3 regions of the Peribacillus sp. FSL P2-0133 genome follow, and region 3 is predicted to be linked to each of the others. Evidence: predicted binding sites of a transcription regulator. Region 3 holds the regulator's gene; each other region holds the start of a gene.

Region 1 (4,201 bases), 1.2 Mb from region 3:
AACCGCGCCTGCACTTTGAGGGCCATTGCGTAAGGAACCGCCTTCATCCACCCAAGCTAAGCTTCCGCCTCCTGCTCCTATCGTCAAGATTTCGATACTTGGGAATCCAATCGGATATCCATACTCGATATACCAATCTTTAGTAATCCGCAAATCACCTTCATGCATCAAGGAAATATCGGTGCTCGTTCCTCCCATATCCAGCCCAATTGCATTATTGAACCCGCAAAGCTGGGCGATATGTTTACTGGCAATAGCACCTGCAGCGATTCCGGAACTTGCCAGCCTTGCCGCATAACGGGGTACGGTTTGGGATGTCATTACCCCTCCGCCGGAGTGAAGCACTAATATGTCATCTTCATACCCCCGTTTATTCATTTCACCTTCAAGGGTTTTAATATAGTTGCTGACAGTCGGTCCTAAAACCGCATTGACGATCGTCGTACTCATGCGCTCATGCTCAAAAATCTCAGGAAGGACTTCACTTGAAATGCATATATAGACTTCCGGGAGTTCCTCCTGGATGATTCGTTTCACTTTCGCCTCATTGCTTCCATTTACATACGAGTTCATGAAGCAAACCGCAATTGATTCGGTACCGCGTCTTTTTAGTTTCCTTGCCAGTGACCGTACTTCCTCTTCATTGATTTCCGTCAAGACATTCCCTGCAAAATCGATGCGCTCTTCCACTTCAAAACGGTCTCTTCTTTGGATATACGGTTTGGCTACATCATCATATGTATCCCATAACTCAAGCTTGGTTCCTCGGCGGATTTCCGATACATCCCGAAATCCAGCGGATGTGATCAATGCTGTCTTTGGCAATTTCCTTTCAATCAAGGCATTGGTGCCCACTGTTGTACCATGGGAAAACACTTTAATATTTTCACAATCTATTTCCGCCTTTGCAATTCCATCCAAAATGCCGATTTCTGGATTCAGAGGAGTCGACGACGTTTTCGTGATTGAAATTTCCTTCGTGCTTTCATCAAAAACGAACACATCCGTAAATGTTCCTCCTACATCAATTGCGAGCCTAGTTTGCTTCGTACCTATCATTTAATTCCCACCCCTGCTACAAGATTTAAAATAATTTATACCTTTTGACATTGCTTCGTGCCCATTTCACCGCTTAATTGGGTGAAAGAGTGTCAGCCAGCCGCTGGATTTTCTTAGGCCAAAAAAGGGACAAGATGAATGATGAAATAAAAAAAACCAGTCATATCAATAAAAAATCATTGATATAACTGGTTTTTGATCTAGGTTTAGCTTCGCTGGGCGGCGAAGTCTATTAGATTCGACAGTTATTATAGAATTCATCTTTTAAATCACCAAGTCCATTTAAGGCGATGGCAGAGTAGTATTTGCTAGATAAAACTACCTGTTCACTATGGCTATATACTTTATCTTACGTCAATCCACCATAAAGTCAAGGGTATTTTTTAGAATAGTCAAACAACTTACAAGGGTAAGAAGTTTACAAAAATAAGTAAAATTAAGGAACCATAACTGTTTCGCTATGCTTACACAACATTATCAGGTGTTTCCGATGTGCCTTCCTCACTGTTTTTGAGGTAAACTTCAGAAATTCCATTCATGCCTTCCGATAGTTGTGCTTTAGTATATTCCATACTGCCAACCAGTTTATGAAGCTTCTTATCATCATTCTCGTCTGTAAGTTTAGATTCTGAATCAGTCACATTTTTTCACCTCCATCATTTAGGATGGCAAATCAAGATGGAAATATGTATGACAGGCGATGATGATAGACACCCTCAAAGTCCATTTTAGGTAAAGAATGGAACCTTCCAGCAGAATCTGTACTTAAATAAGCGAGAAAAGATTATTTTATGAATCTTTTTTTAAAAATCAGCTGTTTTCATGGAACTAAAGGGATATACTATAGTTTAGCTTTTATTACATTTTTGTTAGTATTTTTTCTTGCCACACATTGTGTAATATTTTACAAGTTTTTCTATTTACATCAACAAAATGCTTATTGCAAAGGAGAATTGGATATGTCAGAAACGATTACCCAATCACAAACTGAACAACTTAATGCCAGCCAAAAACAATTAGATGTACTGGACCAATTATTAAACCCTGAGGTTCAGGAATCATTGAACACTTTAGTTGAGCAGTTACCAAAACTAACTGAGTTAGTGAATATTTTAACAAAGTCTTATGATTTCGCTCAATCGGTTGCGACTGATGATGTTTTGAAAAACGATACGGTCAGCGCCATTTCGGAGATCGCGACACCTGTAGTCGATTCAGTGAAAGGGCTTGCGGTTACTGCCATCGAAGCTAAGGATCGTGCTGAAGTGAATCATGACGTGATCGGTCTTTTTGGTCTGTTAAGAATGATGAAAGACCCTCAAGCACAAAAACTTTTCCGTTTCGCCCAAGCTTTTCTTGAAGTCTCTTCAGAACGTAAAAACCAAAAATAATTTGATAAACTTTCAATCAGTAAGGACGGGGGATTAACTATGTCAAAACAAATCGTCATCTTAGGTGCAGGTTACGCTGGATTGCTATCTGCCTTATCCGTACGTGAATATTACAAAAAAGATGAAGTACAGGTTACAGTGGTGAACCAATTTCCAACACACCAAATCATCACTGAATTGCACCGTCTTGCAGGCGGATCCATTTCTGAACAAGCTGTTTCCATTCCGTTGGAAAAACTTTTCAAAGGAAAAGATATCGACCTTATCATTTCCAAAGTGGATTCTTTCTCAGTCGATAACAAAGAAGTGAAACTTGCCAATGGTTCCACTTTATCTTATGATGCCCTGGTTGTTGCTTTAGGAAGCCAAACAGGATTCTTCGGCATTCCGGGACTTGAGGAAAACAGCATGGTCTTGAAATCCGTAAACGATGCAAACAAGATTTACAAACATATCGAAGATCGCATCCGCGAATATGCACAAACGAATAATGAAGCGGACGCAACCATCGTGATCGGCGGCGGCGGATTGACGGGCGTCGAGTTAATCGGTGAAATCGTGGATCATTTCCCTAAAATCGCCAAAAAATTCGGAGTGGACTTCAAGGACTTGAAAATCAAGCTTGTAGAAGCTGGTCCAAAAATCCTTCCGGTCCTGCCTGACCACTTGATCGAACGTGCGATGACAAGCTTGGAAGCACGCGGCGTTGAATTCTTGACAGGTCTGCCTGTAACGGGTGTTAAAGGAAATCAAATCGAATTGAAAGATGGACAAACGATAACGGCCAATACACTTGTTTGGACAGGCGGAGTTGCGGCTCTTCCTATCGTAGGCGAATCAGGCCTTGAAGTGGATCGCGGCAAAGCGACCGTTAATGAGTATTTGCAATCCAAATCCCATAATGACGTATTCGTTGTCGGGGACAGTGCCGTTGCGTTCCCTCCAGAAGGCGGCCGTCCATACGCTCCTACTGCACAAAATGCTTGGCAAATGGGTGAGCTTGTTGGATACAACCTATATGCAGCCTTTGAAGGCAAGAAACTTGAAGAATTTTCACCTGTAAACTCAGGTACACTTGCGAGCCTTGGCCGTAAGGATGCGGTGGCAACCGTTGGGGCCAATAACACTTCCCTTAAAGGCCTTCCGGCTACATTGATGAAAGAAGCAAGTAATGTTCGCTATCTATCACACATCAAAGCCCTATTTAGCCTGGCTTATTAATTTATTATAGCCGTGACGTGACATCCAGTTCATTGATATGTCCGCGGTACATGCCCTTTCTTCCCGGTCATCGGGATTAAAGGGCATTTTTTTCATGAATTTATTATAATGCCTGATCATGATGCAATGATTGACGAAAGATGTTAACAATGGACGGTACTCCATTTTGTTGCTTATCCATTCTATAAATCTCCTGGGATTAGGCAACTCTCCTAAATCCTCTCCGTTAATTTTTATTAGCCCGTTTGTCATTAACTGACGCTCAAGTATGTACGATACTGCATATCATAAAATTAATCTTATTAAAGGAGGAGTTTGTATGCCGAAAGGGAAAAAAGGAAAAGCAGCTTCATCTGGCAGTTCATCTACCGGTAGCACTTCTACTGGTAGCACTTCTACTGGCAGTAATTCCACTGGCAATAAATCCACTGGAAAATAATCTACTGGCAGCACAACTACTGGCAACACAGCTACTGGTATCATAACTACTGGTATCACATATACAACAACAACATCTACTTCATCAAGTT
Region 2 (4,201 bases), 1.9 Mb from region 3:
TCCTGGTTGAAGAAAATAGGTAGATTTATACCTGCCTTCACTCCTTTCCAACTTCGTTCATCCTGTTTATTGATGATCAATTTCTCACGATTGTTGAAAGCGTGGATAGCTCCTTCATGATAAGCTCCAATACGGCTGTTATCGGTGCTGGCGATAATCGTGCCAGCATGATCAATAATGATGATTTCCTCATCAATCAGTTTCCGAACCTCATGAACCAATTTTCCTGCCACAGCTGTCAATTGCATGATATGTCCTCCTTTTTTGATTGGCCTTGAAAATATTTCGAGGCTCCCCTATGAAAAGGGAGCCTCATTCTACTTATGGAATCATCCAGGAAAGGACGCCATTTTGCAAGAAGGTAATCACACAAACAAGCAGCAATAAAAATAAACTATGTTTGAGCGTGAATCTCAATAATTCCGATTCCCTGCCCGCCAATCCAACGGCAGCACATGCAATCGCTATCGATTGGGGGGAAATCATCTTTCCGGTGACCCCTCCGGAAGAATTCGCCCCAAGTGCCAAGACCGGCTCCATCCCCACTTTAAGTGCGGTCACTTTTTGCAGACTGCCAAATAAGAGGTTGGCTGATGTATCCGAGCCGGTAATGAACACACCCAGCCAGCCGAGAACCGGTGCGAAGAACGGAAATAAATCACCCGATTTTGCAAGGGTCATCCCTAATGTTGTCGACATACCTGAAGAATTCGTTACATAGGCAAAAGCCACCACGGCAGAAATCATCAAGATTGGTTTTGCCAACTCTTTCATCGCTTCAACAAAGGTGCTATAAACGTCTTTTGCAGACATGTGTGCGATGAACTTCGTTACGATGGCAGCCAGTAAAATCGCAGTCCCGGCCGCTCCGAGCAGTTCTATTTTATAGAAAGCCGCAATCGGCAATCCATCGCTTCCGATTATCGCATTATGCAGACCTGGGACTTCGATTTGGAAGGTTAATAGTTTCCCGATTTCATTGATTCCGCCAAGCAACGCATTGTTGCCTTCATAATGCCCTGAGAGTGCCGGCTTTATTGGGTTCATCCCCCATATTGTTATGAAAAGCGTTAACAGAAGGAATGGTGACCAAGCATGGAATATTTGCCATTTCGTGTATTTTGTCTCCGCTTCTGCCGTATATAAAGGTTCGACGGCTGCTGCCGTTTCCTCGGATGCAAAGCGAAAGATCGTTTTAGGTTTCCAGAATTTAAGGAAAATTGCCAATGCAAATAGTGACACTAACGCGGAAAGGATGTCCGGTAATTCTGGCCCAAGAAAATTTGAACTTAAGTACTGTGTGATGGCAAAGGAAAATCCGGAAACCAATATTGCCGGCAAGACTTCAAGTGACCTTTTCCACCCAGTCATTATTAATATGAGATATAGCGGAATGAAAGCCGAAAGGAATGGCAATTGGCGGCCGACCATTTTTGAAATCTCCATGGCGGCTATGCCAGTCGGGCCTTCCATGGCGATGATCGGTATTCCAACCGCCCCGAATGCTACCGGAGCGGTATTCGCGATCAAACAAATCCCGGCTGCATATAGCGGGTTAAATCCAAGACCGACCAAAAGCGCGGCTGAAATGGCAACTGGTGCCCCAAATCCCGCGGCACCTTCTAAAAAGGCCCCGAAAGAAAATGCCACCAATAATGCCTGGAGGCGGCGGTCTTCCGTAAGCGAAAGCACCGAAGAACGAATGATATTGAATTGTCCGCTTTTAACAGTCATTTTGTACAAAAATACGGAAGTGATGATTATCCATCCGATTGGGAGCAGCCCATATACGGCTCCTTGTGAAGCGGACATCACTGCTTTTCCTGTAGGCATTCCATATATCAATACAGCCACTGCAAGAGCTACAAGCAACGTGGTTATACCTGCAATGTAACCTTTCATCCGTTTGATGGTAAGTGCCCAAAAAAAGTAAAAAATTGGAATGAGTGCGGCAAGAGATGATAAAACTAAATTATCGGTGATCGGCGTAAAGTTTTGTGTCCATGTCATTCATTTCGACTCCATTTTCTATAAATTTTTTAAATAATTCAGAAATCAACCGCTAATTGAAACCCCTTACATATCTGAAAATTCTAAGTCATCAGATGACTTGATGAGTACTCATTAAAATTAAATGATTAAAAATATAAAATCAAGATTTTTTTTATTTTTTGTTGATTTTTTAACCTTCTGGAAGTGTCAAAGATCATTTGTGTTATATAATATTAACCAGAGAAACTCATAGAAAATAGAGGTGCTACTACTTGGTATATAAAAAAATAAAGCCGAAAAAAATTTATGAAGAAGTCAGCGATGAACTTTATGAAATGATTCGGTCAGGCAGCCTGAAACCAGGTGAACAATTGGATTCCATTCAGCAGCTTGCGGAAAATTTCCAAGTCGGGCGCCCGGCCATCCGCGAAGCATTAAGTGCATTGAGTTCAATGGGTCTTATTGAAATAAAACAAGGTGAAGGAACATTCGTCAAAACCTTCGACCCCACCATCATGAACCATCCCTTGTCTGCCGCCCTTTTGATGGATCAAGCCAATATCAAGCATTTACTGGAAGTCCGGAAAATACTTGAGTCCGGTACGGCAGAAGTGGCAGCGAAGATGAGAACGGAAGAAAACCTTATCGAACTCAAGGAAAGTCTTTTTAATATGGAAAAGGTATCCGACGATGAAGAACTCAGTGATAAAGCAGATATCGCCTTCCATGTTGCAGTGGCAAATGCATCACAAAATGAACTGCTGATTACATTGATGAACCACGTTTCAGAATTAATGACGGAAAAGATGGGTGATATCCGCCGGATAGCGCTTTATTCCGAAGAAATGACACTTAAGCAGCTTTACCAGCAGCATGTCCGGATTCATGATGCAATCGTGGCAAAGGATGAAGATGGAGCGCGCAGTGCCATGCTGTTTCACCTTCAAAGTGTCGAGGAATCACTGGACCGGGTCATCCAAAAAAATCAGCAAAATTAGAGTTGACCATCCTTTAAATTTCAAAAATACCCTATACAAAAAAGGATTAAATTGATATATTATTTTGAAAACGATTACTTCATTTAAAAAATCTTGGAAATTGGTATATTCTCTTAACCATTTCCTTTTTCCATTTTCTAGTCATCAGATGACCTGTTAACCTATTTGGATAAGGAGGAGTTCAAATTGAAAGTTACTCTCTTTGCAACATGTTTAGTGGATTTGTTTCAATCCAATGTCGGCAAAGCGACAGTGGAGCTACTCGAGAGATTAGGCTGTGAGATCGATTTCCCGGAGTCCCAGATATGCTGCGGACAGCCCGCATATAATAGCGGGTATACGAAGGAATCGAAGGAAGCTATGAAAAAGATGATTAAAACGTTCGCGGATGCTGAATACATCGTAACCCCTTCCGGTTCCTGCGCAGCGATGTTCAAAGAATATCCGGTCCTTTTCAAAGGCGATGCCGAATGGGAAAAGAGGGCGGAATCATTAGCGGCTAAAACATATGAATTGACCCAATTCATCGTGGATGTCTTAAAAGTGACCGATGTCGGGGCGACCCTTAAGGGAAAGGCAACTTATCATACTTCATGCCATATGACACGGCTGCTTAAGGTGAAGGAAGCACCTGCCATTTTGTTAAGCCATGTCAGGGGGCTGGAAATGACACCACTTCCAGATGCCCAAAACTGCTGCGGGTTCGGGGGGACCTTTTCGGTTAAGATGGGGGACATTTCCGGGCAAATGGTCGAGGAGAAGGTCTGCAATATTGAAGCCACCGGCGCTGATTTTTTAATAGGCGGGGATGCAGGATGTTTGATGAATATCGGCGGACGGATCCAAAGGAAGGGGCAACCGGTGAGAGTGCTTCATATCGCGGAAGTCCTGAATAGTATTTAAAGAAAGCGAGGAGGGAAAAACTAATGGCTATGAAAACCAGCTCTGCCAAGTTTAAAGACCGGGTGGATGAAGGAATACATAATGATTTTATGCGATTGGCCGTATCGAGTGCCCAAGAACGATTACACGGAAGGCGTCTGACTGCCGTTGATGAATTGGGAAGCTGGGAGGATTGGCGGTCCCTTGGGGAAGAAATCCGGCAGCATGTGCTTAGTAACCTTGATTTCTATTTGCACCAGCTTGCAGAAAACGTTTCGAAAAGGGGCGGTCATGTCTTCTTCGCTGAAACCGCTGAAGAAGCAAGCGGC
Region 3 (4,201 bases):
CCTCCGCTTTTCCCTCTAGGTAAGAACTATAATTACCATGGTATTTTTTCATGTTATTTCGGGAAATCTCATATACGAGGTTTACTACTTTATCTAAAAAATAGCGGTCATGGGAAACAATAAGGACAGCTCCCTGGTAGCCTTGTAAATATTGTTCAAGCCAAGAGAGGGTTTCGATATCCAAATGGTTCGTCGGCTCATCCAGAATCAATATATCCGGTTTCCTTAAAAGCAGCTTCCCTAATGCAAGCCTTGTTTTTTGCCCACCGCTTAAAGTGGAAATTGGGGTAGAATAGTCAAAGTCAGCAAACTGAAGTCCATGCAATACGGAACGGATATCCGCTTCATATTGATAACCGCCCTTCTCTTTGAATGTCACCATCAAAGTGTCGTATTCATTCAGCACTTTTTGGTAAATTGTTTCGTTTTCAAAGATGTCAGGTCTGGCCATATCAGCCTCAAGGCGACGCAGTTCCTTTTCTTGCTCTATAAGATCCGTGAATACAGTCAGCATCTCATCCCAAATGGTCAGTTCGGATTCCAATCCCGTATCCTGGGCCATATAGCCGATGGTGACGCCTTTTGGTTTGATTATTTCACCGCCATCATGGGAAAGCTGCCCAGCTATGATTTTAAGCAGAGTGGATTTACCGGCGCCATTTCGGCCGACAAGTGCAATTCGATCTTTATTTTGAACTTCGAGCTTCATATTTGATAAAATAAGTTCAGCTCCATAATATTTCGATAGTTGATTGATTTGTAATAAAATCATAGATTTCACCTCAATTGATTATTGTTAGTGTAACGTATTTTAGTTATTATCGGCAACAGCTTGGTTCCAAGCTGAAACAAAAGCTGTTACATAAAGTGGAATAATAGTGTATGATTTAGGAGGGGTTACTTAAATGGGAGACTTAACGCATTTTAATGAACAGGGCAGGGCCAAAATGGTTGATGTGAGTGCTAAGCCTGAAACAACCCGGACGGCAGTAGCTCAATCGAGCATTTTATTGAATGATGAAATATATGAATTGGTCACGAACCATAAAATGAAAAAAGGTGATGTACTGGCTGTTGCGCAAGTTGCAGGAATAATGGCCAGCAAAAATACATCCAATATAATTCCGATGTGCCATCCCATTGCTCTGCAAGGGGTCAATATAGCCTTTGATTGGGAAAAAGAAGAACAAGGATATAGGCTTAGGATTGAAACGGAAGCTAAGACAAAAGGGAGTACAGGTGTGGAAATGGAAGCGTTAACAGCTGCATCCGTGACTGCCTTGACTGTTTATGACATGTGTAAGGCCATTGATAAGGGAATGGTGATCGGGCCTACATTCTTAGTGGAGAAAACAGGCGGAGTGTCTAGTAGCGATTATAAAAGGCAAGTAAAACAAACAGATAGAGATTAAGTTGAAAAGCATGTGTGAAAGCGGGGAAGAACAATGAACCATGACCCAAAGATACCGCAGGCGACAGCCAAAAGGTTGCCATTGTATTATCGATTTTTAAAGAACTTACATTCCTCAGGCAAACAAAGAGTTTCCTCGGCAGAGCTAAGTGAAGCTGTAAAAGTGGATTCTGCCACAATTCGCCGTGATTTTTCCTACTTTGGCGCGCTTGGGAAAAAAGGCTACGGCTACAATGTCAATTATTTATTATCCTTCTTTAGAAAAACACTAGATCAGGATGAATTGACCAAAGTCGCTTTAATCGGGGTAGGAAATTTAGGAACCGCTTTTTTAAATTACAATTTCATGAAAAATAATAATACTAAAATTGAAATGGCTTTCGAAGTTTCTGAAGAAAAGGTCGGCAAGCGAATAGCTGATGTGCCCATCTATCATATGGATCAAATCGATACACTATTGCAGGAAAATAATATTACTGCGGCTATATTGACAGTGCCTGCACAGGTAGCCCAGACGATAACCGATCGTCTAGTCAAAGCTGATATAAAAGGAATATTGAATTTCACACCTGCACGGCTGACCGTGCCTCCATCCATAAGGGTTCACCACATTGACCTGGCCGTGGAGCTTCAGTCGCTCATCTACTTCCTGAAACATTATCCAGTAGTGGAAGAAGCCGCATTGGAGGAATGAAAAAACGCTGCATCATTGCAGCGTTTTTTTATTTTTTCTTATTTTTTTGTGCTGCTTTAATCTTAAAGTGCAGCATAATCATGCGTAATCCCGATCCAAAATCAAGAGTTGCAATAAGGACAAGTATGTAGGCAAAGAGTCCCCATCCGGAAGAATTGACGGTTTGAATCGCGATAGCGGTAAAAAGAGCTCCTAAGCCTGCATAGATGATGCCCATGAATAATGGTGATTGACGTTTCATAATAAACCTCCAATGAAGGCCTGTGCAGTATCTAGCATCTTCTCAATATCCTCCCGATATACCACTTGAAGGATGATAACAAGCGTATTCATCGCAATATGTGCGCTCATGGAAACAAGAATGCGGCCTGTTTTCGCATAAAGGAAAGCAAAGGTGAAGCCCATTGCCGTATATAAAAGAAGATGTTCAAATTCACCATGCGCCAAGCCGAAAATAACTGAGCTGATTAAGGCTGAAATAAAGAAGTTAAGGCGTTTATGAAGTGATCCGAAAATGATTTTCCGGAAAATTAATTCTTCCAATATAGGTCCAATTACTGAAGTGACGAAAATGACCATGGGGACTTTGTAAATGAGTGAAATAAGTTGCTGCGTATTTTCAGATTCAGACTCCACCCCAAGCATTTGTTCAATGCTGCCGGCAATGCTTTGTGCAAAAAGAGCCATGAACACTCCTGCAATTGCCCATAATACGGACAACGAAACGGAAGTTTGATTTCTCGTGTCCAACTTTTCCCTCATATCTTTTCTTATTAAAAAAAGAATCAATAATAAAGTAACGAGAAAACTGAAAACTATCCAGTATGCTGCAGACTTCACTTCGAGTTCATCTGCCGGCATTCCAGTATAAGACCCGATCAGCATGAAAATGGGTACCCCAACAATACTGGATAATTGCATGGCAATATAAGTGATGATGACGAACCAATATTCTTTTTTCAAAAATGAAAACTCCTTTTATAGTCACCCATCCCGTTCGGAACGTTCCTGATATGGGGACAATCTATAAACGCATACTCCAAAATGGTATCAAATATTGAGGCAGAACACCACTTAAAGGTACCCCTAGCATAACATTTCAATTACATTGTTAAGGAAATCATTATGCTAAAGTAGTTTACCCATAATTTATCAGAAATTAATAAAAAATTTTCAATAAGATACTTGCAAAAAAGGCTCGGTTTATTTAATATTATAAATGTGTTAGCACTCGATGATGAAGAGTGCTAATAATCATGAAACAAATTATCAAGAGAATATGAGGAGGTTGTTTCACTTGTTAAAACCATTAGGTGATCGCGTTATTATTGAACTAGTTCAAACTGAAGAAAAAACTGCAAGCGGTATTGTTCTTCCTGATACTGCTAAAGAAAAGCCACAAGAAGGTAAGGTAGTAGCAGTTGGTACTGGCCGTGTCCTTGAAAATGGCGAACGTGTTGCTTTAGAGGTTGCCCAAGGCGATCTAATTATCTTCTCAAAATATGCAGGTACTGAAGTTAAATACGAAGACACTGAATACTTAATTTTACGTGAAAGCGACATTCTAGCTGTTATCGGCTAATTATACATCATACTTAACTGAACGAAAATTTTCTTAAAATTTTAGGGAGGTACTTATAAATGGCTAAAGAAATTAAATTTAGTGAAGAAGCTCGCCGTTCCATGCTTCGTGGTGTGGACGCACTTGCAGATGCAGTTAAAGTAACGCTTGGACCAAAAGGTCGTAACGTGGTTCTTGAGAAAAAATTCGGTTCACCGCTTATCACAAATGACGGTGTGACGATCGCTAAAGAAATCGAATTGGAAGATGCATTCGAAAACATGGGTGCGAAATTGGTTGCTGAAGTAGCAAGCAAAACAAACGACGTAGCTGGTGACGGTACAACTACTGCAACGGTTCTTGCACAAGCGATGATCCGTGAAGGTCTTAAAAACGTAACAGCTGGTGCTAACCCAATGGGTATCCGTAAAGGAATCGAGAAAGCGGTCAATTCAGCAATTGCAGAATTGAAAGCCATTTCCAAACCTGTTGAAAACAAAGAATCAATCGCACAAGTTGCTGCCATCTCTTCAGC

The links. The regulator Rex, encoded in region 3, represses fermentation and respiration genes when NADH is low (regulators of the CRP and FNR family bind a similar motif). The targets are predictions, from matches to a motif close to TTGTGAAATATTTCACAA.
Region 1: the regulator Rex is predicted to act here: its motif matches at 1,952-1,969, upstream of MKY17_RS23430 (DUF1641 domain-containing protein).
Region 2: the regulator Rex is predicted to act here: its motif matches at 2,037-2,054, upstream of MKY17_RS20275 (lactate permease LctP family transporter).

Annotation. Positions count from the first base shown of each region.
Region 1 covers NZ_CP150254.1:4,880,199-4,884,399, forward strand. Annotated here, with positions in the region: gene MKY17_RS23420 (hydantoinase/oxoprolinase family protein) at 1-1,059, opposite strand, end outside; gene MKY17_RS23425 (hypothetical protein) at 1,524-1,700, opposite strand; gene MKY17_RS23430 (DUF1641 domain-containing protein) at 2,019-2,450, shown strand; gene MKY17_RS23435 (NAD(P)/FAD-dependent oxidoreductase) at 2,490-3,671, shown strand; gene MKY17_RS23440 (hypothetical protein) at 3,957-4,201, opposite strand, start outside.
Region 2 covers NZ_CP150254.1:4,218,005-4,222,205, forward strand. Annotated here, with positions in the region: gene MKY17_RS20270 (sugar diacid recognition domain-containing protein) at 1-248, opposite strand, end outside; gene MKY17_RS20275 (lactate permease LctP family transporter) at 322-2,010, opposite strand; gene MKY17_RS20280 (FadR/GntR family transcriptional regulator) at 2,265-2,990, shown strand; gene MKY17_RS20285 ((Fe-S)-binding protein) at 3,177-3,893, shown strand; gene MKY17_RS20290 (LutB/LldF family L-lactate oxidation iron-sulfur protein) at 3,917-4,201, shown strand, end outside.
Region 3 covers NZ_CP150254.1:300,558-304,758, forward strand. Annotated here, with positions in the region: gene MKY17_RS01620 (ATP-binding cassette domain-containing protein) at 1-772, opposite strand, end outside; gene moaC (cyclic pyranopterin monophosphate synthase MoaC) at 906-1,412, shown strand; gene MKY17_RS01630 (redox-sensing transcriptional repressor Rex) at 1,446-2,105, shown strand; gene MKY17_RS01635 (YdiK family protein) at 2,134-2,346, opposite strand; gene MKY17_RS01640 (CPBP family intramembrane glutamic endopeptidase) at 2,343-3,068, opposite strand; gene groES (co-chaperone GroES) at 3,403-3,687, shown strand; gene groL (chaperonin GroEL) at 3,747-4,201, shown strand, end outside.